3 regions of the Nonomuraea sp. NPDC049625 genome follow, and region 2 is predicted to be linked to each of the others. Evidence: riboswitches for the same ligand, from Rfam matches in the RefSeq annotation. Region 2 holds a riboswitch; each other region holds the start of a gene.

What was found. A riboswitch is a leader RNA that binds a small molecule or an ion and turns the genes downstream of it on or off. The one in region 2 is predicted to bind cyclic di-AMP.
Region 1: another riboswitch for cyclic di-AMP. It lies ahead of AB0J87_RS54270 (hypothetical protein); the one in region 2 lies ahead of AB0J87_RS52120 (hypothetical protein).
Region 3: another riboswitch for cyclic di-AMP. It lies ahead of AB0J87_RS61665 (GH25 family lysozyme); the one in region 2 lies ahead of AB0J87_RS52120 (hypothetical protein).

What each region holds. Positions count from the first base shown of each region.
Region 1 covers NZ_JBFAOQ010000021.1:50,580-60,174, reverse strand. Annotated here, with positions in the region: gene AB0J87_RS54300 (DUF885 domain-containing protein) at 1-541, shown strand, start outside; gene AB0J87_RS54295 (class II aldolase/adducin family protein) at 536-1,171, opposite strand; gene AB0J87_RS54290 (TetR/AcrR family transcriptional regulator) at 1,213-1,797, opposite strand; gene AB0J87_RS54285 (carbohydrate kinase family protein) at 1,844-2,761, shown strand; gene AB0J87_RS54280 (aminotransferase class III-fold pyridoxal phosphate-dependent enzyme) at 2,758-3,972, shown strand; gene AB0J87_RS54275 (alpha/beta fold hydrolase) at 3,969-4,814, opposite strand; partial or broken gene AB0J87_RS54270 (hypothetical protein) at 5,066-5,341, opposite strand; cyclic di-AMP (ydaO/yuaA leader) riboswitch at 5,730-5,865, opposite strand; gene AB0J87_RS54265 (DUF5302 domain-containing protein) at 6,032-6,232, opposite strand; gene AB0J87_RS54260 (MDR family MFS transporter) at 6,281-7,729, opposite strand; gene AB0J87_RS54255 (PadR family transcriptional regulator) at 7,786-8,280, shown strand; gene AB0J87_RS54250 (rod shape-determining protein) at 8,391-9,359, shown strand; gene AB0J87_RS54245 (hypothetical protein) at 9,419-9,595, shown strand, end outside.
Region 2 covers NZ_JBFAOQ010000019.1:6,300-15,894, forward strand. Annotated here, with positions in the region: gene tig (trigger factor) at 1-1,209, opposite strand, end outside; gene AB0J87_RS52105 (helix-turn-helix transcriptional regulator) at 1,410-2,276, opposite strand; gene AB0J87_RS52110 (ATP-binding protein) at 2,510-2,986, shown strand; gene AB0J87_RS52115 (DinB family protein) at 2,996-3,496, opposite strand; gene AB0J87_RS52120 (hypothetical protein) at 3,517-4,473, opposite strand; cyclic di-AMP (ydaO/yuaA leader) riboswitch at 4,479-4,620, opposite strand; gene galT (galactose-1-phosphate uridylyltransferase) at 4,686-5,765, opposite strand; gene AB0J87_RS52130 (DeoR/GlpR family DNA-binding transcription regulator) at 5,762-6,538, opposite strand; gene AB0J87_RS52135 (TrpB-like pyridoxal phosphate-dependent enzyme) at 6,797-8,107, opposite strand; gene AB0J87_RS52140 (uridine kinase) at 8,146-8,772, opposite strand; gene AB0J87_RS52145 (hypothetical protein) at 8,775-9,299, opposite strand; gene AB0J87_RS52150 (hypothetical protein) at 9,318-9,595, shown strand, end outside.
Region 3 covers NZ_JBFAOQ010000034.1:27,074-36,668, forward strand. Annotated here, with positions in the region: gene AB0J87_RS61640 (hypothetical protein) at 1-429, opposite strand, end outside; gene AB0J87_RS61645 (MFS transporter) at 456-1,886, opposite strand; gene AB0J87_RS61650 (TetR/AcrR family transcriptional regulator) at 1,927-2,583, shown strand; gene AB0J87_RS61655 (ABC transporter permease) at 2,574-2,987, opposite strand; partial or broken gene AB0J87_RS61660 (helix-turn-helix transcriptional regulator) at 3,403-3,645, shown strand; cyclic di-AMP (ydaO/yuaA leader) riboswitch at 3,872-4,017, shown strand; gene AB0J87_RS61665 (GH25 family lysozyme) at 4,030-4,806, shown strand; gene AB0J87_RS61670 (DegT/DnrJ/EryC1/StrS family aminotransferase) at 4,850-6,022, opposite strand; gene AB0J87_RS61675 (M48 family metalloprotease) at 6,037-6,906, opposite strand; gene AB0J87_RS61680 (xanthine dehydrogenase family protein molybdopterin-binding subunit) at 7,188-9,383, opposite strand; gene AB0J87_RS61685 (xanthine dehydrogenase family protein subunit M) at 9,380-9,595, opposite strand, start outside.

The sequences.
Region 1 (9,595 bases), on a different contig from region 2:
CCCCGAGCAGGTACGCCAGCGCCTCCGTACGAACTCGCGGGCCCAGATGCCCTCGATCGCCGTGCACGAGGCCTACCCGGGGCATCACTGGCACCTGTCGTACATGGCGGGCAACCCCCGTACTGCCAGGAAGGTCTTCCGCACCCCGTACTTCACCGAGGGCTGGGCCCTGTACGTGGAGAAGCTCCTGCACGAGCAGGGCTACTTCGACACCCCCGCCACCGAGCTGGCCCACCTGGACTGCCGGATCTTCCGCGCCGCCAGGATCGTCGTGGACACCGCGCTGCACTGCGAGGACATGTCGATCGAGGAGGCGGAGACGTTCATGGCGACCAGGGCGTCGCTGTCGCCGGGCACCGCTCAGGGCGAGGTGAACCGCTACTGCGCGTGGCCCACGCAGGCGCCCTCCTACCTCACGGGCGCGATCGAGATCGACCGCATCCGGGAGTCGTTCCAGGGGTCGCTGAAGGAGTTCCACGACCGGATCGCCGGGTCGGGCGGGCTGCCGCTGGGCCTGGCGGAGCAGGCGGCGCTCTCATAGGCGACGAGGGAACGTCGGGGGGTTCAGCGCGCGCTCGATCACCGCGTTGAGCTGCTCGTTCGTGAGGACGGCCGGCTTGCCCACGCTGAGCCCCCGGACGTAGACCTCGCACAGCCACTCCAGCAGCCGGGTGGCCTCGAACGCCTCCTCCAGCGTCGCCCCGACGGTCACCCCGCCGTGGTTGGCCATCAGGGCGGCCTTCTTGCCCTCCATCGCCGCCCGGACGTTGGCGGCCAGCTCGGGCGTGCCGTAGGTGGCGTACTCGGCCACCTTGACCACGCCGCCGAGCAGCAGCGCGTTGTAGTGCACGGGCGGCAGCTCGGTCATCGTGGTGGCCACGATCGTGCCGAACACCGAGTGCGTGTGCACGATGGCCTTGGCGTCCGTGGTCGCGTAGACGGCCAGGTGCATGGGGGTCTCGCTGGACGGCTGCAGGTCGCCCTCGACGAGGTAGCCCTCGACGTCCACGACCGGGCACATCTCCGGGGTCAGCCGGTCGAGCGCCGCCCCCGAGGGGGTGACCGCGACCAGATCCCCCTCGCGCACGCTCAGGTTGCCGGACGTGCCGATGACCAGGCCGAGCTCGACCGCGCGCCGGCCGTACTCGCACAACTGCTCGCGCAGGCTCATGCGCGGCAAATGTAGTCGGTCGTCCGAAATACATCAACGGGTCACAAACGATCCAGCGCCTGGAGCATGAGGCGCTCGACGTCGACGCGCCTGAGCCGGCCCGGGTAGAGGAGCAGGTGCAGGCTGAGGCCGTCGACCAGGGCGAGCAGGTGCTCGGTGAGGTCGTCCAGGTTGTCGTCGGTGCGCAGCTCGCCGGCCGCACGGGCCTGAGCCAGCAGGTCGCGTACGGCGGCGCGCAGCTCGTCCGCCTCCGTGCGCTGGACGTCGGCCAGGCGCTCCGAGGCCAGGCTGCGGCTCCAGAAGCTGACCTCCAGTCGCGACTCCTGGGTGCGCTCGGCGTCCAGCGGCAGGTTGTCCAGCAGCAGCTCGCGCAGCGCGGCCAGCCCGGTCGCGCCCTCGACCTTGCGGGTCAGCCGGTCGCGGATGCGCTGGTGCGACTGGCGCAGCGCCGACAGCAGGATCTCGTCCTTGTCGGCGAAGTAGTGGGCGAGCACGCCGTTGGAGTATCCGGCCTCCTTGGCGATGGCCCGCGTGGTGGCGGCGTCGATGCCGTCCCTGACGATCACCCGGCGGGCGGCTGACAGGACCTCGCGCCGGCGCTCGTCGTGATCGACGATCTTGGGCATCGGCTCCTCCATTGACTTTTTATTCGGACGTCTGTCTATTTAGACTATGACCGTCGCCACCGTCGGCGTCCACATCGTCGACATTCTCGCCAGGCCCATCGATCACATCCCCGAGGGCCAGGACACCGTACTGGTGGAGCAGATCCGCCTCACCGCCGCCGGCGCCGCCGCCGGGACCGCCGTCGACCTGGTCAAGCTGGGCAACCCCGTGATCACCATGGGAGCCGCCGGCGACGACGAGCTGGGTGACTTCCTGGTGGCGGTGCTCGCCAAGCGCGGCGTCGACGTCTCGCGCCTCGTGCGCAGGGCGGGCGAGCAGACGGCCGCGTCGATCCTGCCCATCAGGCCCGACGGCGGACGGCCCAGCTTCCACGTGCCGGGGGCCAATCTCAGCGTGACGTACGCGGACCTCGACCCCGACGTGCTGCGCGGCGTGCGGGCGATCCACCTGGGCGGGATGGACGTCACCTTCGGCCTCGGCGACCCGGCGTTCTTCGCCCTCCTGGACGAGGTACGCGCGTCCGGCACCGTCATCACCATGGACCTCCTTTCGGAGATGCCCGACTTATTGGGAATGGCCCGCGCTTTCCTGCCGCACGTGGACTACGTGCTGCCGAACGAGTCGCAGGCCCTCCTCATGACCGGCGCCTCCGACGTCGGCGAGGCCGCCCGGGCCCTGCTGGCCGACGGGCCGCGCGGCGTGCTCGTCACGCTGGGGGCCGCGGGCAGCCTGGTGGTCACTGCGGAAGGCGCGGAGACGGTGCCCGCACTCAAGGTGGACGTCTCGGACACGACCGGCTGCGGGGACGCGTACTGCGCGGGGTTCCTGACGGGACTCCTGCACGGGCAGGACGTGCTGACCGCGGCCCGCTGGGGCACGGCCGCCGCCGCCCGCGTCGCCACCGGGCTCGGCTCGGACGCCGGCCTCATCGATCTCGACTCGACTCTAAGGACTCTCGGATGACCGACGCAGAACTCCGTCAGCGCGCACTGAAGGTCGTCCCCGGCGGCATGTACGGCCACCTCAACGCCGCCCTCTTCGCCCCCGGCTTCCCGCAGTTCTTCGAACGCGGCGAGGGCTGCCGCCAGTGGGACGTGGACGGTCGCGAGTACATCGACTTCATGTGCAGCTGGGGCCCGGTCGTGCTCGGCCACCGCCACCCGCGCGTGGAGGAGGCCGCCGCCCGGCAGGCCGCACTCGGCGACTGCCTCAACGGCCCCGGCCCGGTCATGGTGGAGCTGGCCGAGCTGCTGGTGGACACCGTGCCCAGCGCCGACTGGGCGATGTTCTCCAAGAACGGCACCGACGCCACCACGCAGGCGCTCATGGTCGCCCGCGCCGCCACCGGCCGGACCAAGGTCCTGATGGCGCACGGCGCCTACCACGGGGCGGACCCCTGGTGCACTCCCTCCCTGGCGGGCACGACGCCCAACGAGCGGGCCGACCTCGTGGAGTTCACGTACAACTCACTCGAGTCCTTGGAGGCCGCGGCGGCGACCGTGGAGGGCGACGTGGCGGCGATCATCGTGACGCCGTTCAAGCACGACTCGTTCGAGGACCAGGAGCTGGTGGAGCCCGCCTTCGCGCGGGGCGCCCGCGCCCTGGCCGACCGGCTCGGGGCCGCGCTGGTGATCGACGACGTGCGGGCCGGGTTCCGGGTCGATCTGCGGGGTTCCTGGGAGCCGTACGGGGTGCGGCCCGACCTGACCGCCTGGTCGAAGGCCATGGCGAACGGCTACCCGATCGCCGCCGTCACCGGCACGGACGCGCTGCGCGGACCGGCGCAGACGCTGTACTCGACGGGGTCGTTCTGGTTCTCGGCGGTCGCCATGGCGGCGGCCAAGGCGACCATCGAGACGCTGCGCGACACGGACGGCATCGGCGCCATGGAACGCGCGGGCACGCAGCTCCGCGAAGGGCTTTACGCGCAGGCCAAGTCCCACGGGTTCGTGGTGAACCAGACGGGACCCGTCACGATCCCGTGGCTCAGCTTCGACGGGGACGCCGACCTCTCCGTCGCGATGTGGTGGAGCGACGCCTGCCTGCGGCACGGGGTCTACCTGCACCCGTGGCACAACTGGTTCATGTCGGCCGCGCACACGGAGGCCGACGTGGCCAGGGCGCTGGAGGGCACGGACCAGGCGTTCGCGGAGACCCGTGCCCACTTCGGCTAGGGAGCGGTGAGCTTGCTGATCTCGGCCACGACGGACGGCCAGAGCGGGCGCGGCAGGTCGTGGCCCATGCCCGGGTAGGTCACCAGCCGGGCGCCCGGGACGGCCGCGGCCGTGGCCTGGCCGCCCGCGACCGGGACGAGCTGGTCCGCCTCCCCGTGCAGCACCAGCGTGGGCACCCGCACCCCGGCGAGCCCTGCCGTGCGGTCGCCCGAGGCCATGATGGCGGCGAGCTGCCGGGCCGTCCCGCCGGGGTCGAAGCAGCGGTCGAACGCGAGTCCGGCCAGCAGGGTGATCCGCTCGCGGTCCAGCTCGTATCCGGGCGAGCCGATGACCGACCAGGTCAGCACCGCCTGGGCCTGGACCGCTTCGCGGTCGGCGGGGGGCGCGGCCATGAGGGTGGCGAGCGCGGCCTCGGTGGGCGGGGCCGCCGAGGGGCCGGGGGTGGACATGATCGAGGTCAGGGTCAGCACCCGGTCCGGGTGGCGGATGGCCAGCGCCTGGGCGATCATGCCGCCCATCGACGCTCCGACCACGTGGGCGGCCGGCCAGCCCAGCGCGTCCATGAGTCCCGCCGAGTCGTCGGCCAGGTCGTCCAGCAGATACGGCGAGGGCGCCCCCATCGCGGGAACGCCCTTGTCGTGGAAGTGTGTGGAGAGACCGGCGTCGCGGTTGTCGAACCGTACGACGTGGTGTCCCTGGTCCGCCAGCAGCGCGCAGAGCCCTTCATCCCAGTGGATGAGCTGCGCGCCGAGCCCCATGATGAGGAGCAGGGGGCGCCCCTCGTGCGAGCCGAAGCTCTCGTAGGCGATTTCGATGCCGTTCGCGGCTACGCGGGTGGTCACGAGGACCAGAATGACATTCTGGTCCAGGTCCGTAAAGTTCAGCCCTTGAGAAGATTGCGGACGCGGTCGCTGGCGAGCACCACGCCGCCGCCCACCGCGGCCACGGCGCTGGCGACGACGGCGCCCGTGCTGGCGCTCCACTCTCCGGCCTCGCGCGCCGGCGCCGGCACGGCCGCACCGGCCGCCGGGGGCTCGGCCGGGTTGTTGTCACGCTCGGACCAGGCGCCGGTCGAGAACGGGACCGGGTAGTTCTTCTTGCCGGGACCGTTGCCCCACTTGGTGATGACGTAGTCGACCTTGATGTGGCCCTGGCCGCCGACGCCGTCGACGCCGAGCGTCTCCATGTTGAACGAGCCGCCGGTCAGCTCCGCGAACGTCTTGCCGTCCAGGTCGAGCATGACGCCGTTGTTGGAGGGCACGCCCGGGCCGCGGTCGCCGACGAAGAAGGGCAGCTTCTTGCCGTCGTGAATCACGTATCCCTCGGTCATGAGCGGCCAGCTCGGGCTGGCGGCCAGACCTTTCTGCATGGGCTTGCCACCGGCGGGCAGACCGGTGTCCCCGGCGCGGCCGGAGGAGTCGTCCCAGAAGTACGAAGCGGTGGTCGAGCCCTTGAGCAGGACCTTCTCGTCCGTGTTGGAGTCGGCGTGGGCCGCGGTGCCGGCGATGGTGAGCGCGCCGACGGTGGAGGCGGTGAGCAGAGCGAGGGTACGCAAACCAGAACGTGCAGACATGAAAGTACAGTCCTTCGCGAGGGGGCAGGGGGATTGCGCTCGCTGAAAAAGGGCGTAGCAGGGCAAAGCACCTGACAGGGGGAAAGCTACGCGGAGCGCGAAACGAGCCTGGAGAAGGGACCGCTCAGAGGGCGGCCGTCATCACGCCGTATGGGTGTTCTACGTGATCATTCAAGTTCTGCATATGTCCTCTCCATCTCGCCTACCGGGTTAGCTGACGGGTTCGGGCGGTGGAGTTGCCCTACCGACACAAGGTCGGATTCACCCCAGGGAGGTGGGTCCCCGGCTCCCGAGTGATCGGGATTAGGCGCCAGCCGGCTGGTTCCCTTGTGTGGTCCACGCCACCGGCTGGTAAGTGGGCATCACTCTAACCACGTATTCCGGACAAACACAAACAGTTCGTCATGAATCGGTGTAAAGATCTACCTGCCTCCGGCATAGAGAAAGGGGGCACGGCATGGCCGTACCCCCTTGAAATTCCCGGCCTCAGCCGCCGCTCTTGCGCCTGAACGATCTTTTACTCGCAGCCGGACCGTGCGCCCCGTGGATCTTCGATGGGTCGCCGCCCTTGCCACCCGCGCCCGAGTCCGCGTGCTGGTTACGCTTGCGCTCCAGCGCCTCGCGGAACTTGCGCTTCATCTCGTCCTCGGGAGTCTCGCTGACTTCCGGCTCCGGTGTTTCCGCCATGAGGACCTCCATGGTGTTGGGGACTATCACAGCTTCGCATGGCGCCGCTTATGACGCGAAACTGGCCTCAACCCTGTTCTGCGGCGTGGCGGGCACCTCCAGCCGCCTGGCCGGCATCGCCACCAGCGCGATCAGGGCGAGCAGCGCCCCCGCCACCCCCAGTGACGGGATGACCGCCGCCGCGGCGGAGGCGTGCGCGGCGGCCAGGCCGTGCACGGGCGCCTCCGCCGTGACCGTCGAGGTGTAGAGGGTGCCGCCGACGGCCAGCGCCACGGAGCCGCCGATCTGGCGGAAGAAGGTCAGGTTCGCGGAGGCGACGCCGATGTACTGCGGCTCGACGGACTGCTGGGAGGCCACGGTCAGGCCGGACAGCATCGGGCCCATGCCCAGCCCGATCAGCAGCATCCAGCCGGCCAGCAGCAGCCCGTCGGTGTGCGCGGTCAGGTTCAGGCAGAGCAGGGTGCCCGCGACGAGCAGGAACGGGGAGGCGACCAGCCACGGCTTGTAGACCCTGGTCCTGGACATGAGCGCGCCCATGACGACGCTGCCCAGGACCATGGCCAGCGTCATCGGGTAGATCCTCAGCCCGGACTCGGTGGCGCTGACGCCGAGGGACTGCTGGAAGTAACGCGGCAGGAACACCACGCCGGCGTACATGCAGAAGGCCGTGAAGAAGGACGTGACGTTCACGAGCGTGTAGGTGCGGTTGCCGAACAGGTGCATGGGCATGATCGGGCTGGCCGCCCGCCTCTCGACCAGCACGAACACCGCCAGCAACGCGGCCGCGAGCACGATCGGCCCGGCCACGGCGGCGTCGGTCCAGGTGTTGCCGTCCAGGCCCTTCTCCGTCAGGCCCAGCAGCAGCGCGCTGATGGCCACGGTGAAGACCGCGATGCCCGCGTAGTCGGGGCGCCCGCCGCCGCCCACGCCCGGCCGGTTCGGCAGGCGGCGCGCGACGATGGCGATCAGCACGAGGCCGATCGGCACGTTCACGTAGAAGGCCCACCGCCAGGTCGCGTGGTCGGTGAACAACCCGCCCAGGAACGGCCCGGCCAGGTACGTCAGGCCCATCACGCCGCCGAGCGCGCCCTGCACGCGGGCGCCGTTCGTACCCGGAGGGAACATCTCCATCACCAACGCCATCGACAGCGGCAGCAGCGCGCCCGCGCCGAGCCCCTGCAGCGCGCGGAACGCGATGAGCTGCGGCATGTCCTGCGCCGCCCCGCACAGCGCGGACCCGGCCACGAACACCACCATCCCGATCAGCAGCAGCGCCTTCCTGCCGTGCTGGTCGGAGAGCCGGCCGTAGAGCGGCACGGTCACCGTCGAGGTGAGCAGGTACGCCGTCACCACCCAGACGTAGAGCGTCGTGCCGCCCAACTCGGCCGTGATCCGTGGTAACGCGGTGCCGACGATCGTCTGGTCGAGCATCGCCAGGAACATCCCGCCGAGCACCGCGAGCAAAAGGAGCCCTTGAGGCTTCATGTCATCATTCACATGTGAAGAGTGATATGTAAATTCTGACATGTCAAGTCTTCGATATGCTGGCGCGCATGTCCCTTCGGATCGCACTTCTCGGGCTGCTGGAGGCCGTGGGCCCGGCGAGCGGGTATGACCTGGCCAAGAAGTTCGAGCACTCGCTCAACCACGTGTGGCAGGCCGGGCACACGCAGATCTATCCCGAGCTGGTGAAGATGGCGGCCGACGGCCTGGTGGCGGCCTCGTCGGAGGGCGCGAGGGGGCGCAAGATCTACACGATCACCCCCGAGGGGGCGCGGGAGCTGCACACGTGGCTGGTGGAGCACGAGCCCGTCTTCGTCGTACGCAACGAGACCGCGCTGCAGGCGTTCCTGCTGCCGCTGCTCTCCACGGAGGAGGCGATCGCGGTGGTCGAGCGGATCAAGGCCGGGTACGAGGCACGGCTGGTGGTCCTCGACTGCCAGCCCGCGGAGGGGACCGGCCACTACGCGCTCCGGCTCGGGCTGGCCCAGGTCCGCACCGGCATCGAGTGGGCCGAGGAGACCCTGGCCGCCCTCAGGAGCCGCTGAGCCCGCCCGCTCAGGTAAAGGGGAACCACTCCGTTCCTGGTGTTGCGTTGGAGCGGCCCAGGAAATAGACCCCGCATGCCCGCCACGATCGCCACGTCCGCAGTCGCGTCATGAGTCTCCTCGGCCGCGACCTGGCGATGGACCTCGGGGGCTCCCGCACGCGGATCTACGTCAGGGGCAAGGGCATCGTGCTCGACGAACCCTCCGCGGTGACGATCGACGGCCGTACCGGCAAGATCATCGGGTACGGCGCGGACGCGACGGGCGAGGAGATCTGCTGGCCGGTCAGCGGCGGCCTGCCGGCCGACGGCGACCTCACCCTGCGGATGGTCAAGCACTTCCTGAGCAAGGTGCACCGGCGCCCGCTCGCCAGGCCACGCCTGATCATGGCGCTGCCCGACGGCTCCACGCCGATCGAGCGGGCCACGCTGCGCGACGTGGCGTACGAGGCGGAGGCCAGGCAGATCCGGCTGATCCCGCACTCGCTCGCGGCGGCGCTCGGCGCGGGCCTGCCGGTCCGCGACTACGTGGGCGGCATGGTGATCGACATCGGGCGCGACTCGGCCCGGATCGCCGTGCTCTCCGGTGGGGAGGCCGTGGCCACGACGGCGGTCCCGGGCGGCGGCCGGGCCGTGGACCGGGCCATCGCCCGCCTGGTCGAGCACGAGCACGGCCGCACGATCGACGAACGCGAGGCGGAGGCGGCCAAACACCACGCCGGCGCCGACGGGAATCCCGTTACCGTACGAGCCAGGGACCCCGAAACCGGTCAGGAGCACGACGTGCGGCTGCCCGTGGAGCGGATCCGGGAGGCGGCCGGTCCGGCGATCGAGTCCATCGTGTGGGCGGCGATGGAGACCGTCGAGCGCTGCCCCGCCGAGCTGACCGGCGACCTCGGGGATCGCGGCGCGGTGCTGGTGGGGGGCGGCGCGCTGCTCGCAGGGCTCGCGCAGCGGCTGCGGGAGTCCCTGGGCATGCCGGTACGGCGGGCGGAGCGGCCGCTGGAGTGCGTGGCGCTCGGCCTCGGCACCTGCGTGGACGACCTGGGACTGCGTGCCCGGCTCCGCCGGCGCCGTTGATCATTCTGTTTTCGCTTTTTTGGTGGAGGGCCCCGGACGATCTCGGATATGGTCCGATCGTGCGCGCCTGCCGTCACGGCTTATCCGCGGTGCTTCTCTGCGTCGCGGCGATGACGGCCTGCACGGCGGCGGCCGAGCTGCCCACACTCGAAGACGCCGCCCGGCAGCTCGACTCCGACGGCGGCGCCCTGCTCAGCTCCGCCGGCCTCCGGCTGTCGACCGAGTCGCCGGTGGAC
Region 2 (9,595 bases):
CAGCGTGAGCTGGTCGTTGTCGGCGAGGTGCTTGGCCAGCTCGTTGGGCTGCACGCCCATCTCCATGGCGCGGCGGACGACGAAGTTGGTCAGCTCCTGCTCGGAGACGCCCAGCTCCTCGGCCTTGACGATCTTGTCGAGCACGAAGCCGACCTTGATCGCGCGGGCGGAGTTGGTGTCGAACTCGGCGAAGCGCTCCTCCTCCGTCGTCTGGTAGAGACGGAAGAAGGCGTCGCGGCTCAGGCCGCTCTCGGCGATCTGGTGGTCGAGGTTGTGCTTGCGGGCGTCGACCTCGGCCTTGAGCGCGCTGTCCGGGAGCGGGATGTCGATCTGCTCCAGCAGCGTGTCGAGGGCCTTCTCGCGGGACTGCACGACCTGGTCGATCAGCTTGTTGCGGCGGGCCTGCTCGCGGATGCTGGTCTTGAGCTCGTCGAGCGTGTCGAACTCGCTGGCGAGCTGGGCGAACTCGTCGTCGAGCTCGGGCAGGACCTTCTCCTTGACCGACTTGACGTTGATGATCACGTCGGCCTCGTCGCCGGCGTTCTCGCCGCCGACGAGCTCGGTCTTGAAGCTCTTCTCCTCGCCCGCGGACATGCCCTCGAGCGCGGCGTCGAGGCCCTGGAGCACGGAGCCGGCGCCGACCTCGTAGGAGACCTCGCTGGCCTGCTGCTCCTCGATGTTGTCACCGTCGATCTCGGCGCGCAGGTCCATGACGACGAAGTCGCCGTTGGCGGCCGCGCGCTCGACGCCGGTCAGCGTGGCGAAACGCTGGCGCAGGGAGTCGAGCTGGGCGTCGACGTCCTCGTCGGAGACCTCGGCGGAGTCGACCGTGACCTCGAGGCCCTGGTAGTCGGGCACCTCGAAGTTGGGCCGGATGTCGACCTCGGCGGTGAACTCGATCTGCTCGCCGTCCTCGATCTTCGTGACCTCGATGTCGGGCTGCGCGACCGGGAACACGTCGACCTCGTCGACGGCCTTGCCGTACAGCTTGGGCACCGCGTCGTTGAGGGTCTCCTCCAGCACTACCGCCCGGCCGAAGCGCTGCTCGATGATGCGGGCCGGAACCTTGCCAGGCCGGAACCCGGGGACGCGCACCTGCTGCGCGACCTTCTTGTACGCCGCATCCATGCTCGGGCGCAGCTCGTCGAACGGCACCTCGACAGTGAGCTTGACCCGGGTCGGGCTGAGCTCCTCGACAGCGGTCTTCACGGAATGGTCTCCTTGATCAAGCTACGAGTGATCGCGGGCGCGTCCATCGGTTACGGCACACGCGCCGCGCCCACATGTGCGGTGTTGGGCATGCTCCGCTACGGCGGGATCCAACGCCGATGGCCAGTCTAGGGCAGATGCGTACCCAACAACGACGTCCGCGCCGTCACAAGTCGCCCGCGATCATCCGTTACCGTCCGTCAGAACTCGTCCGCGATCGTCCGCAACAGCTCGACCGTCTCGTCCGGAGTGGTGCTCACGGCGCAGAGTCGCTCCATCACCTCGGTGTATCGGTCCACGTCTTCACGCTTGTCGAGGTAGAGCGCGCTCGCCAGCTGCTCGACGTACACGACGTCGGGCAGATCGGTGTCGGGGAAGCGCAGGACGCTGAACGCCCCGCCTTCCGCGCTGTGCCCGCCGAAGCTGAACGGCATGATCTGAATGGTGATTTTGGGCTGGCGCATCAGGTCGATGAGGTGCTCGATCTGGGCCCGCATCACCTCGACGCCGCCGATGGGGCGTCGTAGGGCGGCCTCGTCGATCACGGCCCAGAACACTGGCCCGTCCGGCCTGTCGAACATCCGCTGGCGCTCCAGCCGGAGATCCACTCTTCTGGAGATCTCCTCGGCCCCGATTCCCGCCGATCCGGCGGTCACGACGGCTCTTGCGTACTCCTTGGTCTGCAGCAGTCCTGGCACGAACTGGACTTCGTAGGTCCTGATCCTGGCGGCGGCCTCTTCAAGGCCGACGTACGCCTGGAACCACGTGGGCAGGACATCGTTGAACCGGTGCCACCAACCAGGCTCGTTGGCGGTGGCGACCAGGTCGAGTACGGCGGAGCGGGCCTGCTTGTCGATGACCCCGTAGAGGGTCAGCAGGTCCGCCACGTCCCGTTCTTTGAACCCCACTCGGCCCAGCTCCATGCGGCTGATCTTGGATTCGGAGCCACGGATGAGGTGGCCCGCCTCCTCACGAGTGACGTTCTTCGCTTCCCTGAGCTTGCGCAGCTGGGAGCCCAGGAGGATGCGCAGCGCCGTCGGTCCGGAACCCGGCTGGTTCTGCGTCACTTTGCCTCCTATCAAGGTCCGCACACACAGTGACACCACATTGCCGGGTATGACAAGGTCTCAACCCCGTGTCCGATTAGCAGAGTTATGCCCCAAAACGCCGCTTGCTACTGCACAATGCAAGTGCACGTGCATTTGGGTCTTGCAGGTGCAGCGATCGTGACCCATGATGGCTTAGTGCATATTGGGCCAAACATGCACTAAGTCGGGCGGAACGGGGAGGTATCGGCAGCATGGTGGAGGATCCTCTGGCCACTGCCGATGCATTGCAAATCACCCGTGACGTGGGCTTCGACCACCTGCTCATGGGTGGCAAGCCGTACACGACCTCGTGCCCGCTGCCCTTTCAGGCCGACTCCGTGAAGACGGCCAGGGACGTGACCCGCTCGACCCTGAAGGGCTGGGGCCTGCACGAACTCAGCGACGACGCCGCGCTGGTGGTGTCGGAGCTCGTGACCAACGCGGTGCGCTACGCGATGTACGCGGCGGGACGGCGGGAGATCGAGCTCTTGCTGATGCGCGTACAGCCGCACGTGCTGCTGGCGGTGGCCGACCCCAGCGACGAGGTGCCGCGCCCCAAGGAGCCGGACTTCATCTCGGAGAACGGGCGCGGCCTCTACATCGTCGAGACCTACAGCCAGTGCTGGGGCTGGGACCCGCTGGCCCGCGGCGGCAAGGCCGTGTGGGCGCTGTTCCGCACCGAGCCCTGATCGGTCCCGTCACTCTCCGGTCACCCCGTCGATGCGCTCGCGCAGCAGATCCGCGTGACCGTTGTGCCGCGCGTACTCCTCGATCATGTGGATGAGGATCCAGCGATGGGTGCATTCCTGGCCTCTGTGGTCACCGACGGCGTCCAGCGGCCTGGCGTCCGAGATGGCGCGGGCGCGGGCGACCTCCTCTTCCCACGTGACGAAGGCCTCCTTGACGGAGGCGGCGTCCACTTCCTTGAAGTCGGCGTCGTTGTCGCGGTCCTTGTCCCACAGCTTGGGGAGGTCCTCGCCGTTCAGCACGCGGCGGAACCAGGAGCGTTCGACGTTCGCCATGTGCCGGACCAGGCCGAGCAGGGACATGGTCGAGGGTGAGACGGAGCGCAGGCGCAGCTGATCGTCCGACAGGCCCGCGCATTTGACGGCGAGGGTGCCGCGGTGCCATTCGAGCCAGTTGTTCAGCGTGGTCCGCTCGTCGCCGGTGAGAGCGGGCGGGATTCGGGTGTCAGTCATGATGTCCGACCTTATCCAGCTCAGTACATCGAGATGTGGACGTGGTCGTAGTGGTTCTCGGTGACGCTGCCGCGGTCCGACATGGCCCGCCAGCCCGAGCCCATGTTGATGCGCTGCTTCCAGATCACGTACTTGACGCCGAGCTTGCCCTTGTTCTTGAGCGCCCAGTCCGCGATCCGGTCGCCCAGGGCGTTGTTGATGGCCGCGGGCATCGTTCCGCCGGTGCTCATCATGAAGTCGCAGGCGCGCCCGAGCGGGTGCTCGCCGCTGGAGCCCGAGCGGAAGCAGCCCACCGTGTACGGCAGCTTGAAGTTCTTGGCCAGCTCCGCCTTCATCAGCCGCGTACGGGCCGTGATGTTGTCCGAGCCCGAGGGCAGTTCCGGTGCCCAGCTCCCGTCGGACTTGCGGCCGGGACCGAGCGGCACGAGGTCCTGGAGCTTCTTCCTGATGTCGTCGATGATGTCCTCGGCCTCGGAGCGCTGTTCGGTCACGTCCTTGGCGTCCACGCCGATCTGGGTGGCCAGCGCGGCGGCCTCGTCGGAGGCCTTCTTCTTGTCGTCGCGGGCCTTGGCCACCCCCTGGACCAGAGCCTGCTGCTCGGCCGTCAGCTGTTCGAGCAGGGCGGCGCCGCCGCCGTTCTGGACCATCAGGACGGAGGGCAGCGACGGGTCGTGGTTCTGGTAGCGCATCCTGGCGAGGTCGCCGACCCGCTGCTCGGCGGCGGCCAGCGTCTTCTCCGCGGCCGCCAGCCGCTCCTTGGCCGCCTTGGCGGCGGCCTGCGCCTTGGCCAGCTCGACGCGCTTGAGGTTGTACTTCTCGATGAGCTTGTCGATCTTGCTGTTGAGCTGCTTGAGCTGGGCGCGGAGCTCGGCCTCCGACGGCTTGGGGGCCGCCGAGGCCGCGGTCGCCGGCAGGAGGGCGACGGCTGCGGCGGTGACGAGGCCGATGGCAAGAGTCGCGGGGGACGGAGCCGCCACGTGGATGTTCCTCTCCCTCTGCCGGCCGGGTTAGCTGACGGGTTCGGGCTGGGAGCTGCGTGCCCTACCACCGAAGTGGATTCACCCCAGGTGCGGATGGGTCCCCGGCTCCCGGGCGACTCGCCCGGGATTAGGCGTGTGCCTGCTGTTACGGCCAGGCACAAAAGGGATGTTAGTGGTAGATCACGAGTAACGCGACCCCCATTAGAAATCTAATAGTGATCTACCTGTGATCGAAGCATCCGGGCGGCCTCCTCCGGCAGCACGTCGTTCACGAACGCCCCCATCGCGGACTCCGACCCGGCCAGGTACTTGAGCTTGCCCGGCGCCCGCCTGATGCTGAACAGCTCCAGGTGCAGGTAGCCGAGCTCGCGGTCCTGCCGCACGGGCGCCTGGTGCCAGGCCGAGATGTACGGCATCACCACGCCGAACAGGTCATCGAAGGCCCGCAGCACCGAGGTGTACAGGGGTGCGAACGCCGACCGCTCCTCCTCCGTCAGCGCGGCCAGATCGGGCACCTGCCGGTGCGGGTAGATGTGCACCTCGTACGGCCACCGCGCGGCGGCCGGCACGAACGCCGTCCACAGCTCGTTGGAGGCCACCACGCGCGTCCCCGCGGCCCGCTCGGCGGCCAGCACGTCGGCGAACAGGTTCCCCTTCGAGTAGCGCCTGGCGGCGGCGAGCTGGAGCCTGGTCCTGGGCGTGACGTACGGGTAGGCGTAGATCTGGCCGTGCGGGTGGGCCAGCGTGATGCCGATCTCCTCGCCCCGGTTCTCGAAGCAGAACACCTGCTCCACGCCCTCGATCCCGGACAGCTCGGCCGTCCGGTCGGCCCACGCCTCCATGACCAGCTCCACCTGGCCGTCGGAGAGCTGGGAGAACGACGACGAATGCTCAGAGGTGAAGCAGACCACCTCGCACCGCCCCACTCCCGGCCGGACCTCACTCAGGCCCCCCGCGTCTGTATAAGTCCCGAAATTGGTGGAGAAGGAGGGGAATCGGTTCTCGAACACCACCACGTCGTAGTCGTACGCCGGGATCTCCGACGAGCGCGTTTCCGACGACGGGCACAGCGGGCACTCGCTCGCCGAACCGGTCGGCTGGAACGTGCGCGTCTGCCGGTGCCCCGCCATCGCGATCCACTCCTCGGTCAGCGGGTCGTAGCGCAGCTCGGAGGCCACCGGCCGGGGGTCGAGCACCCGCCGGTCGATCGCGCTCCGGTCGGCGTCGTCCCGCTGATCGAAGTAGATCAGCTCACGGCCGTCGGCCAGATGGGTGATGGTGCGCTTCACGAGCCCTCCGCGATGATCAGTTCTCCGGCCCGTTCGGCCAGCTCCATGCGTGCGTCCTCAGGCAGCCCCGCATCGCTGACGACCACGTCGGCCTCGGTCAGCTCGGCGATGGTGCTGATGCCGACCGTGTTCCACTTCGTGTGGTCGGCGGGGATGACCAGCCGGTTGGCGGCCGCCACCAGCTCCCTGTCGGTCTCCGATTCCAGCAGGTTGGGGGTGGTGAACCCGGCCCGCACGCTCATCCCGTGCACGCCGAGGAACAGCGTGTCCACGTGCAGGCGGCGGATCGCGGCCACGGCCACCGGGCCCACCAGCGCGTCGGACGGCGTGCGCACGCCGCCGGTCAGCACGACCGTGCGGTCGGAACGCGGGTTGCGGTGGAAGACCTCGGCGACGGGGATCGAATTGGTGATCACTGTCAGCTCGGGGACGGCGATCAGGTGGCGGGCCAGCGCCCACGTGGTGGTGCCCGCCGAGAGCGCCACGGCCGTGCCCGGCCGGACGAGGCCGGCCGCGCGGCGCGCGATGGCCTCCTTCTCCTGCTGCTGGCGGGCCGACTTGGCGGTGAAGCCCGGCTCCTCGGTGGAGCCGGGGCCGAGGGCGGTGGCGCCGCCGTGCACCTTCTCCAGCAACCCGCGCTCGGCCAGCACCTCGAGGTCCCGACGGATGGTCATGTCGGATACGCCCAGCTCGCGGACCAGGTCCGCGACCCGGACGCCGCCGTTGCTGCGCACGCGTTCGAGGATCGTCTGCTGACGCTGCTGTGCGAGCACGCCCGCTCCTTCCAACAGATTCCACCAAATTATGACACGGAATTGTTGGGGAATGTTAGTTCGCGTGCTGCGCTTGCGCTGGTCAGCACGGGCGGGGAGGCTCGTGGCGTAGCCGATCATCGGCCCGATCACCGGAGGCGAGCTTATGGCCAGGCGCTCACGCAAGGGCAAGGCACGCAAGAAGAAGAAGGCGAACCACGGCAAGCGCCCCACGGCGCGCTGACCGGGTGGCCGCCTCTTTCGGCGGCCACCCCGCTTTCAGCCCGGCAGCTCGGTCAGGGCCTGCTCGATGCGGTCCTGCGGCAGCGTGTAGTCCTCCAGGTGCCCGGCCAGGTAGCGGTCGTACGCGCCCAGGTCGAAGTGGCCGTGGCCGCAGAGCGCGGTCAGGATCACCTTCTCCTCACCGCTCTCCTTGCACCGCAGGGCCTCGGCGATCGTCTCCGCGAGCGCGTGCGTGGGCTCCGGGGCGGGCACGATGCCCTCGGTCCTGGCGAAGCGGACACCCGCCTCGAAACACTCGCTCTGGGCGCGGGTGACCGCCTCGAACAGGCCCAGCTCGTACATGTGCGACAGCAGCGGCGACATGCCGTGGTAGCGCAGGCCGCCCGCGTGGATCGGGTCGGGGATGAACGCGTGCCCCAGCGTGTGCATCTTGAGCAGCGGCGTCAGGCCCGCGGTGTCGCCGAAGTCGTAGGCGTACACGCCGCGCGTGAACGACGGGCAGGCGGCCGGCTCGACCGCCCTGAACACGGTCCGTATCCGCCCGGCCAGCTTCTCGCGCAGGAAGGGGAAGGTGAGGCCGGCGAAGTTCGAGCCGCCGCCGGTGCAGCCGATGACCAGGTCCGGCATCTCGGGCAGCTGTTCCAGCGCCTCCTCGCCGATCACGGTCTGGTGCAGGAGCACGTGGTTGAGTACCGAGCCGAGCGCGTACCGGGCGTCGGGCGTGGCGGCGGCCACCTCGACGGCCTCGCTGATCGCGATGCCCAGGCTGCCGGGCGAGTCCGGGTCGTCCGCCAGCACCTTGCTGCCCGAGCCGGTGACGGGTGACGGGCTGGCGTGGACGGTGGCGCCGTACACCTGCATGAGAGAGCGGCGGTACGGCTTCTGGTCGTACGAGGCGCGCACCATCCAGATCTGGCATTCGAGGTCGAACTGGGAGCAGGCGAACGCCAGGGCCGACCCCCACTGCCCGGCGCCCGTCTCGGTGGTCAGCAGCCGCACCCCTTCGCGGGCGTTGTAGTACGCCTGGGGTACGGCCGTGTTCGCCTTGTGCGACCCGGCGGGCGAGACCCCCTCGTACTTGTAGTAGATCCTGGCCGGCGTATCGAGGGCCTTCTCGAGCCGGCGCGCCCGGATCAGCGGCGTCGGCCGCCAGAGCCGGTAGACGTCGAGCACCTCTTGCGGGATCGGGACGAACCGCTCACCGCTCACCTCCTGGCCGATCAGCTCCATCGGGAAGAGCGGCGCCAGGTCGTCGGGCCCCACGGGCTCGCGCGTCGCCGGGTGCAGCGGCGGCGGAGGCGGGGCGGGCAGGTCGGGAACGATGTTGTACCAGTGACTGGGGATCATCGCCCCAGTCTGCGCCGCTCACGTTCCGTGTTCCAGCATCACGCGTCGCGGGTCATGACGGCGAGTCTGCGGGGATGATCGGCCCTGACCACGACGTCGGCCGCCCGCTGGGGGCGGGCCTCACGCTCGTACCGCTCGTACGCGGGCAGCCGCCACCGCTCGTCCTCGGGAGTCCCGCGCTCCAGCGCCCCCGCCGAAAGCCATACGTGCACGCTCACCTCGAACGCCAGACCCCGTCCCAGCAGCAGCGTCCCGTCCACGATCAGCACGCCGCCCGGGGGCAGCTCCTCGTACGGCACCCGGTACGCCCGGTCGACGCGGCTGTCCCAGAGCCGCGGCAGCACCCGCCCCGAGCCGCCCTCGTCCAAGGGCTCCAGCACTTCCCTCCGGAGCGCCTTGACGTCGAGCCAGTCCTCGTAGAAGGCGTCCGGATCGGTCCTGCCGTGCTCCAGCCGCAGGGACGCGGGCCGCAGGAAGTCGTCCGCCGACACGCGCAGCACGGGCCGCCCGCGCAACCGGAGCGGGGCGACGAGCTCGTCCGCCAGCGTCCCGGGACGCGCCGCCGCGGCCCCGTCCACGGCCATCCGCACCCACCCCGGCCGTCCGGCGACCCGTTCGGCCAGCTCCTCGACGAGGCCGTCCCGGGAGATCGCTCGCGCGCGCATGCCTACGATCGCAGGCCCGCCACGAACCGGTCCATCTCCGCGGTCACGTCCCTGAGGATCTCGACCGATCGGACCGGGTCCTCGAAGGCCTCCAAGCCGTGATCGGCGCCGGGGACCTCCAGGTACGGGTGGCCCAGCCCACGCGCGGCCTCCCCGTCCCAGAGCTTGTCGGCGCTCCCGCCCACCAGCAGCGTGGGCGCCCCGGTGCGGCGCAGCGCCTCGACGACGGCCTCATGCCTGAGCAGCGGGGTGAGCCAGATCGCGGGCAGCCCCCGCTCGGCGGCCAGCGGCGCGGCGAACGTGCCGAGCGACTTGCCGACCAGGAGCAGGCGCTCGGCCCGCTCACCGTCGAGGGCCTGCCGGGCCTGCTCCATGACCCAGCCGGCCAACTCCCCCGCGTCCTGGGTGGCCGGCGACTGCCACCAGACCTCCCGCACGGACCAGCCGTGCCGCCTGAGGACCGCGCCGGCGAAGTGGAGGAGGGGACGGGCGGGCACGTATCCCCTTCCGGGAAGCAGCACGGCCACCCGATCAGGATCGCCGTCGTGCCGCGTCGCAGCTCCGAAGATCCTTTCTGGCACCATCCCCCAAGGATAGGCACAGACGCGAAGGGCGGGACGGCTTCAGATCTTCACCTGCACATCCAGCCGTCGTCCACGTCGGCCAAGGTGTCTCGCACGGACGCCGGCAGTTCGAAGATCCCCGGACCGAGCCTCCGCGAACTGATGACCCGTATGGGGCGCTCCTCCACGCGAGCGGCGCTGATCTACCAGCATGCGACGCAGGACCGTGACCAGGCCATCGCGCAGGCGCTCGGCAAGGC
Region 3 (9,595 bases), on a different contig from region 2:
ATACCGAGCCATGCCCCACAGGGACCAGGCGACCCCGAGCGACGCGACGAAGGTCAGCATCCCGGTGGCCTCGAAGAAGGCGTCGCGAGGGACCTCGAATTTCACCGGAAACAGGCGGCGCAGGGATTCCTCGGAGGCGCCTACCAGGTGAAGCACCTGCTTGGCCGTATGGTTGTAGGCCCCTTCGAACAGGCCCCACCAGCCCACGTAGAAGAGGCTCGCGAAGGCGATGAATCCCCAAGGCGCACCGTCTCGCGTGCGGCGAAGATGCCGTCGCAGGAGCAGCGCCGTCACCAGCCCGGCGAACAGGACCACCAGCACCACGTGTGCCCCGAACAGGTCGGCTTCCAGAATCGCCCCGTACAGGTGATGAACGCCGGTGATGACGCTCTCGATGGCGATCGTGGTCGCGGTGACGGTCACGGCCATGGGGCGGGCGGTGTGCTTGTTGGGGGTCAACGCCGGCCCTCCAGTTCGTGTGTCTCGGGAGCGGCGGCCGGCTGACGGGTGAGCATCGCCAGGGCGCAGGCGACGCCCGCCACGGCCACGAGCGCGGCGCCCGCCAGCGCGAGCCGCAGTCCGTCCGCGAGCGCGCCACCGTGAGAGCCGGCCCAGCTCTGGGAGGCGACGAGCGCGGCGGTGACACCGAGCGCGGCACCGACCCGCTGGAAGGTGTTGACCAGCCCGGATGCGGCACCGGTCGCGTCCTTCGGCGCGGCGCGCACGGCGGGTGCGGTGGAGCCGACGAAGACCGCGGGCAGGCCGACGCCGAACACGACGCTCGCGGGCAGGACCGCCGTCCAGAACCCGGCCTGCGGCGTCAGCAGCAGCGCGAAGGCGGCCAGGCCGGTCGCCAGCAAGCCCATCCCCGCGGCCAGGACGACCCGCGGGCCGTACCGGCCGAGCGCCCAGGGCAGCAGCGTGCGGGCGGTGACCAGATTGGTCACCGCGATGGGCAGCACGGCGAACCCGGCCGCGATCGCGCTGTAGCCCAGCACGTCCTGCAGGAACAGCGACATCAGCACGAACGCGGGCACATGCGCCGCCCCGACCAGGACGCTGGCCACCGCGCTGGCCCGCACGTCGCGCAGGCGCAGCAGTACGGGCGGGACCAGCGGCGCGGGACTGCGTCGCTGGTTGAGCACGAACAGCATGGCCAGCAGGACAGTCGCGGCGGCCGCGGCGAGGGTGAGGGCGTCCCATCCACGGGTCGCCAGCTCGGAGACGAGGTAGACGAGAGCGAGGAGCGCCCCGGTCCCGCTGAGCGCTCCCGCCAGGTCGAGCCGACCGCCGCCGGTTCGCGCATCCCTCGTATCAGGCGGCAGGTAGCGGTTGCCCAGCGCGAGAGCCGCCAGGCCGACCGGCAGGTTGATCAGGAAGATCGCCCCCCATCCCGCGAGCTGGGTGAGGATGCCGCCGAGCGCCACCCCGGAGGCGGCGCCGGCCGCTCCCATGGCGCTCCACACCCCGAACGCGCGCCGGTACGCGGCCGGCGCGGTGAAGATGGCCGCCAGCAGCGCCAGCTGTGCCGGTATCACCACCGCGGCGCCGACGCCTTGCAGGGCTCGGGCGGCGATCAGCACGGCGGCGTTCGGCGCCACCCCGGCCAGCAGGGACGCCACGGTGAAGACGGCCAGCCCGGCCTGGAAGACACGGCGCCGCCCGGCCAGGTCGGCCAGGCGTCCGGCGAGCAGTTGCAGCCCGCCGAAGGTGAGCTGGTAGGCGTTCACCACCCAGGCCAGCCCGACTTCGCCCAGCGTCAGCGCCGCGCCCATCGCGGGGAGCGCGACATTGACGATCGACACGTCCAGGAACACCACCAGCTCGACCGAGGTCAGCAGTAACAGCGCGGGGAGCTGACCTCGCGCCCATGTTTTCGTAGTCACGCTACAAATATAGTTTTCGTAGTCGCGCTACAGTCAAGTCATGGCGGAAACGAAGACCGGCAAGATCGACGGACGCACCGCGCGGGCACGGCTCACCAGGTCACGCATCATCGAGGCGGCAACCGGGCTGTTCACCACGGCCGGATACGCGACGACCAGCGTGGAGGCGATCGCGGAGAAGGCCGGGGTCGGCGTGCAGACCGTCTACTACGCCTTCGGCACCAAACGGGCCATCCTGACCGAGGCCCTGGACCGGGCCGTGGCCGGCGACGACGAGCCCGTACCCACCCTGGAACGCCCCTGGCTCCGCCAGGCCCTGGCCACCCCCGACCCGGTCGACCAGCTACGGCTGCAGGTCGCCGGCGCCGCCGCCATCTACGCCCGCGCCGCCGCCCTGCTGGACGTCGTGCGCAGCGCCGCGGCCACCGACCCCGACCTGGCCCAGGTGTGGCGCACCAACCTCGAACAGCGCCACACCGTACAGCTGACCCTGGCCGAGGCCCTGGCGGGCAAGACGACCCTGCGCCATAGCGTCGACGAAGCCGCCGACATCGCCCTGGCCGTGCTCAGCCCCGAGACCTACCACCTGCTCGTCACCGGCCGAGCATGGACGCCGCAGCGCTGGGAGCATTGGGCCTGCGACGCCCTGACCTGCCAACTCCTCGACACGAGCGGCAGCTCGCCGTCTCACAAGTAGCTGAGGGCCTCACGTACGGTGATGCGCGAGGCGCGACCGGCGGCGGCCTCGGTGGCCAGCACCGCACCCAGGACGGACAGCGCCACCCAGATGCCGGCGGCCGGCAGCGAGATAGTGAACGGCAGTGGTGCCTTGGTGAACAGGTTGCCGAGCCCGACGCCGAGGACGGCGGTGAGCCCGAGCGCCGGCAGGATCGCCACCACGCACCCCGCCAGGGCGAGGAGCACTCCCTCCGTGACGACGACCCGGCGCACGGCCTTGGGGCGCGCGCCGATCGCGTGCATCACCCCGAACTCGCGGGTGCGATCGAGGACGTTCGCGCTCATGGTCGAGGCCAGCCCGATGGCACCGACCACGCCCAGCGGCAGCGCCACCCCGAGCAGGACCAGCAGCACCGGCCCCATGTGCCCGGCGGAGGCGGCATTGGTGCGGCTGACCGAAGCAGCGGTGCCCACGTCGATCCCCGCGCCGGTCAGCGCACGTTCGACGGCGGCGGCGACCTCCTCGCGGGTCCGCTCGTCGTGAGCGGTGGTGATGACGCGGAGCTGGTTGACGAGAGGGGGCTGCGCGCTCGCGGCGGCGTAGCCCTCGGCCGTGGTGTACGCGCCGCCACCGACGCCTTCCCTCTCCTCGACGATCCCGGCGAGACGCCAGGTGCTGGGCTTGCCGTCGATGAACAGCCGCACGGTGTCGCCGGCGCCGAGCCCGGGGACGGTGTTGTCGCGCACGATCTGGCTGAGCACGACCGCGCCGGTCTCGCCGGGGCGAAGCCAGCGCCCCTGACCGCCGCCCGCCCCGGACCTCGCCGACCAGGCCAGGCTCGACGCGCTGACCCCACGTGAGCGCGAGACCCTCGAACTCGTCGCCCGCGGCCTGTCCAACCGGGAGATCGCCGCCGCGCTCGTCGTCGAGGAGTCCACGATCAGGACCCACGTGAAGCGGATCCTGATGAAGCTGGGCCTCCGCGACCGCATCCAGGCCGTGATCTTCGCCTACGAGACCGGCATCAACCGCCCCGGCAACGCCGCCGGGACAGCACGGGAGAGTTCCGGGCCCGCTTGAGCCAGCCGGGCAGAAGCGAACGGGGACGCGTCGCAAACCTTTACCTGGCTCCGAACCTGCTACCGGCAAGGCGTTTCGGGCCCGATACACCGAAGATCGGATTTGTCCCGCTTGCACCATCCATGGGGAGATATATACCTTTACGTACCTGTGATAAGCGCAGTGACCAACCTTTCCGTCGCTGCGTTGCCGTTTCGTTGACCAGACCGTACGCCGCCCCCAGCGTCGCGTACGGCCGCCGAATCCGCCCCCTCGCGGAACCGGGGACCCATTCTCTTCGGGGTGAATCGGACGCCAGCCCAGGCTGCGCCCGTAGGGCACTTCCACGCCCGAACCCGTCAGCTAACCCGGTAGGCGGCATGGAAGCAAGGAGTCAATACCCTCATGCTCAAGCCCCGGCTTGCCGCACTCGCCCATTCCCTCAAGAGCCACCGCGCTCTTCCCGCCAAGCACCTGAGCCTCGCCATCACCGGCGCGATCCTGGCCGGGACCGCCGCCCTCACGGGCGCGACCGGCACCGCGCTCGCTTCGACCACCGACCACGACACGCGGCACGAAGCCCAGCAGGGGACCAGGGCATTCACCTACGGCGTGGACGTCTCCAGGTACGAGTCCCAGTACGACTGGGCTGCCAGCCCGGCCCAGTTCGGCATCATCAAGGCCACCGAGGGCACGTCCTTCCGCGACTCCTCGTTCGCCCGCCACTGGCGCGAAATGGGCAAGAAGGGAATCGTGCGGGGTGCGTACCACTTCGGCCACCCCAGCAACAACCCCATCGCCGAGGCGGAGTACTTCCTCGCCATGGTGAACTCGCAGCCGGCCAAGGCCGGCGACCTGCTGGTCCTGGACCTGGAGACCACCGACGGCAAGTCCGTGGCCGAGGTCAACGCCTGGGCCAAGACCTGGCTGTCGCACGTGAAGGCCAAGACCGGAATCACCCCGATGATCTACAGCGGCTGGAACTTCGCCAACACCTACGGCAAGGGCCTGGCCCAGTACCCCCTGTGGGTCGCCCACTACAGCAAGGCCAAGGGCGCCATCACCCCGCCCGCCGACTGGAAGTCCTGGGCCATCCACCAGTACACCGAATCCCCCATCGACCAGAACGTCTCCGCGCTGACCCCCGCCCAACTGCGCGGCCTGGGCCGTCCTGCCGCCTGAGCTGCGGCGCTACCGGGTCTCGCTGATCTCCCTGGTTTCGTTGTCAGGCGGGCCGCGCCGGTACCTCGGGTGACGAGAGCGTGGCGAGTACCGGCCAGGCCTGTTCGGCCTGCAGCGGATCCACGGGCAGCACGTGTCGGGCCCACCAGTTCGCCGCCTGCGGCAGCGGCGAGGGCTCGATCAGGCCGGGGGCGTAGTCGTCGAAGGGTGGATCGTAGATGTATCCGGTGATCACGCCTTGTCCCCGCAACGCTTCGATGGCACGCTCGCGGTTCTCGACCAGCAGAGGCACCCGGAACAGCGGCTGGTCGATGTGATCCCGTACGGCAGGGGCGGCCATGGGGAGAGCGGCAAGGCTCGCCACTCCTGCCAGGCGACGTTCCCTCTGGCGGTCCATCACCTGCATCCTGCGGAGCGCGTAACTCTCGGTCAGGCTGCCGGGCCTCGCGCGGTAGTGGTGGTTGTCGGCGCGGATCCAGGGATCCAGCGCGCCGACGCCCGCCGCCGATGAGGCCAGACCGCCCAGTCTCGGGGCGAGCGCGGTACGGCGTAGCTCGATGCGGTGGCCCTGTCGGCTTTCCAGCAGCCCAAGGGCGTGGGACATGTGCCACGCGGGCAGGGACAGCAGGGTCCCGGCCAGCGTGTTGCGGGCGATCGTCTTCAGCAGGGCGGCGAGTTCCACCGTGCGGTACCGGGGAGTGCTCCAGCGCTCTCGCATTTCCAGCAGAGCCGGCCGCTGATGCGGCGACGACAGGGCGATCATGCCACCGGGTGCCGCGCCCGCGTGCTTGGACAGGCTGAACACCCCCGCCGCGCCGAAGGTGCCGACGGGAACGCCGCCGACGGTGGTCTGCAGGGCGTGGGCGGCGTCCTCGATCAAGGGGATCCACCGTTCGGCGCAGAGCCTGCCAAGAGCATGGACGTCGTCGGGCAGGCCGTACAGGTTGGTGGTCAGCACCCCGTCGAAGTTCAGTTCGTCGATCCGGGTGGCGTCGATGTTGCCGCTCTGCCGGCACACCGGCGCCATGATCGGTCGGAGCCCGGCGGCGAGCACCAGGAAGAGGATCTCGTCAGCCGTGATCGGTGACATCAGCAGGCGCTCGCCCGGAGCCATCAGGTGCTTCAGGACCATGAACAGGCCGAGCCTGTTCGACGGCACGGCGAGACAGTCTCGTCCGAGACGAGAGGCGAATTCCGTTTCCAGGTGCTTGAACATTCCCGTCACCGTGGTCACAACAGCACAAGCAGCAAGCTGGCATGGTGGGTAAGAGTGGGTGAGATGGCGCTTCCCGTGGCCATCCAGGCGCCGCTGAGCAGCACCGGACCTGTGATGCGGTTGTCCGGTGGGCTCTGTCCGAGCAGGGCCTCGACGCGGCGGGCGATGTGAGAGCCGGTCAGGGAAGGAAATGTGCGGGCTTCCCCTGCCGGCTGTGCCAAGGCGACTCGGGCGATCGTACGCGCCGTCAGCTCGCGGTCTCCGACTGCGGCGGCGGCCTGTTCATCGGCCCAGCGTTCGATGGCGAAGCACAGTGCCCGATAGGGGTAGATCAGCGCAGGGAAGATCCTCGTGGCGATGGTGCCGGCCATCAGATAGAGATGATGGCCGTACTGGATGTGCGCGGCCTCGTGACGGAGCACCACTTCCAGCTCCCGCCGGGACAGCATGCTCAGCAGCCCTTTGGAGAGGATCACTCCTCCACGCCTTCCCGGTACCGCCATGGCGAAGGGGCGCTCGTCGGCCACCACGCCCGTGCCCAGCGCCTTGGCATCCCGCAGGTCCCGATGCCAGCGTGCGACGGCATGGATGACGGCGCCGCCCATGATCAGCAGGAGCACGATCACCACACCGGCGACAGCCGCGGGGACCTGCCCGTGGCCGATGAGGACGCGGCCCATCACGGTGGCTTTGGCCGCCGTCAATGTGCCTATCGCGATCATGACGACGAAGGCGAGCATGCCCAGCACGGTCAGGGCCGTGGCTCCGATGAGAAGGATCAGCAACCGGGCGTGCCAGGCCGGGTGCATGCGCGGCTGCCGCCAGGCCATCAGCGTGCTCGCCATGGTGAGCAGCGCGACGGGAAGGTAGATCTCCAGATTCACCTGTCGCTCCCGGATCCGTCGAGCAGCGCGCGCAGGGCCGCCTCCTCATCAGGGCTCAGACCGTGGACGAACTGGCTGAGCACCGCAGACGGGTTGCCCTTCGAACGACACGGGCTCGGCACCGGCAAACCGATCGGGGCCGGACTCACCGACGCCCAAGGCGCCATCCTGGCCCCCGAAGCCGACCTCGACGTACCGTCCCTGCTCAAAGCCTGCGGACTGAACGTCTGGGAATTCGACCACCTCGACACCATCAAGAAGGAGTCGCTGGAGCGCCCGGGTCAGAGCAGTGCTTCGGCGGTGATGGGCAGTTCGCGGATGCGGCGGCCGGTGGCGTTGAAGACCGCGTTGGCGATGGCGGGCGCCACGCCGACGTGCACGACCTCGCCCAGTCCCTTGACGCCGAGCGGGTCGGCCTCGCTGTCCTCGCCGTCCAGGTAGATGGTCTTGATGTCGGGGACGTCGGCGTTGACGGGGACGAGGTAGTCCGCCAGGTTGGCGTTGACGATCCGGCCGTCGCGGTGATCGGTGACCGTGTGCTCCAGCAGGGCTGTGCCGATGCCGCCCACGATGCCGCCGATCGCCTGGCTGTGGGCGAGTTTGGGGCTGATGATGCGGCCCGCGTCGTACACGCCGAGCATGCGCCGCACCCGCACCAGGCCCAGCGTCGCGTCGACGGCCACCTCGGCGAAGGTCGCGTTGTAGGCGTAGAAGGAGTGCCGCTCGGGACCGGACGGCCCGGCGAAGGAGCCGAGCGCTTCCAGGTGGGAGCGGTTGTTGCGGGCCAGGAGTTGCTGGTACGTCTCGCCGCGCGCGGGGTCGTCCTCGACGTGCATCCGGCCGCTGCGGACGACGACGACGTCGGCGTCCGCTCCATACAGCGGCGAGTCACGGTCCTCGACGGCCAGCTTGATCGCCTGCCGTCGCACCTGGTTACACCCGTCGAGCACAGCGGAGCCGACGCTTGCCATGGTCATCGAGCCGCCGTGCGGCGGGGTCGGCGGGAAGAGCGAGTCACCGAGCCGGAAGGTCACCGTGCGCATGGTCAACCCGAGGGCGTCGGCGGCGACCTGGGTCTGGGAGGTGTAGGTGCCCGGCCCCATGTCACTGGCGGCGGCCTCTGCCACAGCGGTGCCGTCGGCGTTCAGGCGGACCCGGGCCTGCGCGGCGAAACGCGCGGTGTCGTAGACGCCGGCGGCCATGCCCATGCCGATCAGCCAGTCGCCCTCGCGCCGGGAACGCGGCCTGGAGGATCGGCGGCGCCAGCCGAACTCGTGGGCGCCGACGGTGTAGCACTCGCGCAGCCGGCGGGTGGAGAACGGCAGCTTCTTCGACTCGTCCTGCGCCGGTTCGTTGCGCCGGCGCAGCTCGATCGGGTCGATGCCGAGCTTGTGGGCGAGTTCGTCCATGGCCGACTCGATGACGAAGGACGCCGTGGCGAAGCCGGGGCCGCGCATCCACAGCGGGGTGTTCACATCCAGCGGCACCGTCCGGTATGCCTGCGAGACGTTGGGCATGCTGTAGAGCATCTGCCCCGGAGCCAGGATGGACTCGGTGAACTTCTCGTACGACGAGGTCTCGGCGTCCATCTCGTGGACCATGCCGGTCAGGCGCCCCCGCCGGTCGCTGCCCAGACGCAGCCGGTACTCATAGGAGGGCCGGAAGCCGGTGCCGAAGTACATCTGCTTGCGGCTCAGGACGAGCTTGACCGGACGAGCCGTCTCGCGGGCGGCCACCGCGGCGACGACCACGTGCGGCCAGCACCGCAGCCCCGAGCCGAAAGCGCCGCCGACGAACGGGGAGATCACCCGTACTGCCTGCGTCTGGATGCCGAACACCGCGGCGAGCTCGGTCTGCGTGCCCACGACCCACTGGGTCTTGTCCCAGACGGTGAGCCTGTGGCCGTTCCAGCGGGCGATGGTGGCGTGCGGCTCCATCGGGTTGTGATGGTTGCGCGCCGTCCGGTAGGTCAGGTCCATTCGTACGGCCGCGGAACGCAGGCCGGCCTCGGCATCGCCGCGCGCATAACGCGTCGGCTCATCCGCTTCGGCCTCGTGCAGATCAGTCGAGGACGGCTCGGCGTCGTAGCGGACCTCGACCAGGCCCGCACCGTGCTGCGCGGCCTGAAGGGTGGTGGCCACCACGACGGCGACCGGCTGACCGTAGAAGAGCACCCGGTCGTCCTGGAAGACCCGCAGCCGCCGCCCGGGCGGGTTGTTCGACCCGGAGTTGTCGCGGTACGGCAGCTTCGGCGCGTTGAGGTGGCTGATCACCCGCAGCACCCCCGGGTGGGCCAAGGCGGCCCGGGTGTCGATCGAGGTGATACGTCCACGGCCGATGCCGCTGTCGACGATGACCGCGTGCACGACGCCGTCGACGTCGTGCTCGGCGGCGTACAGTGCCTTGCCCGTGACCTTCAGCCGCCCGTCCACCCGGGACAGCGGCGCGCCCACGGCTGCCTGCGGCTGGGGGCTCACTTCATACCTCCTACGACGCGCAGCTGGCGTTCGACGGTGCGCTTGAGCAGTTCGATCTTGAATCGGTTGTGGTGCAGCGGCCGGGCTCCGTCGACCGCCTGCTCGGCCGCCTCGGCCCACAGCGCCTCGGAAGGCCGCTCGCCGATGAGCTGGCGCTCGACGGCGGGCAGCTTCCACGGCACGGTGCCCACGCCTCCGGCGGCGACCTTCGC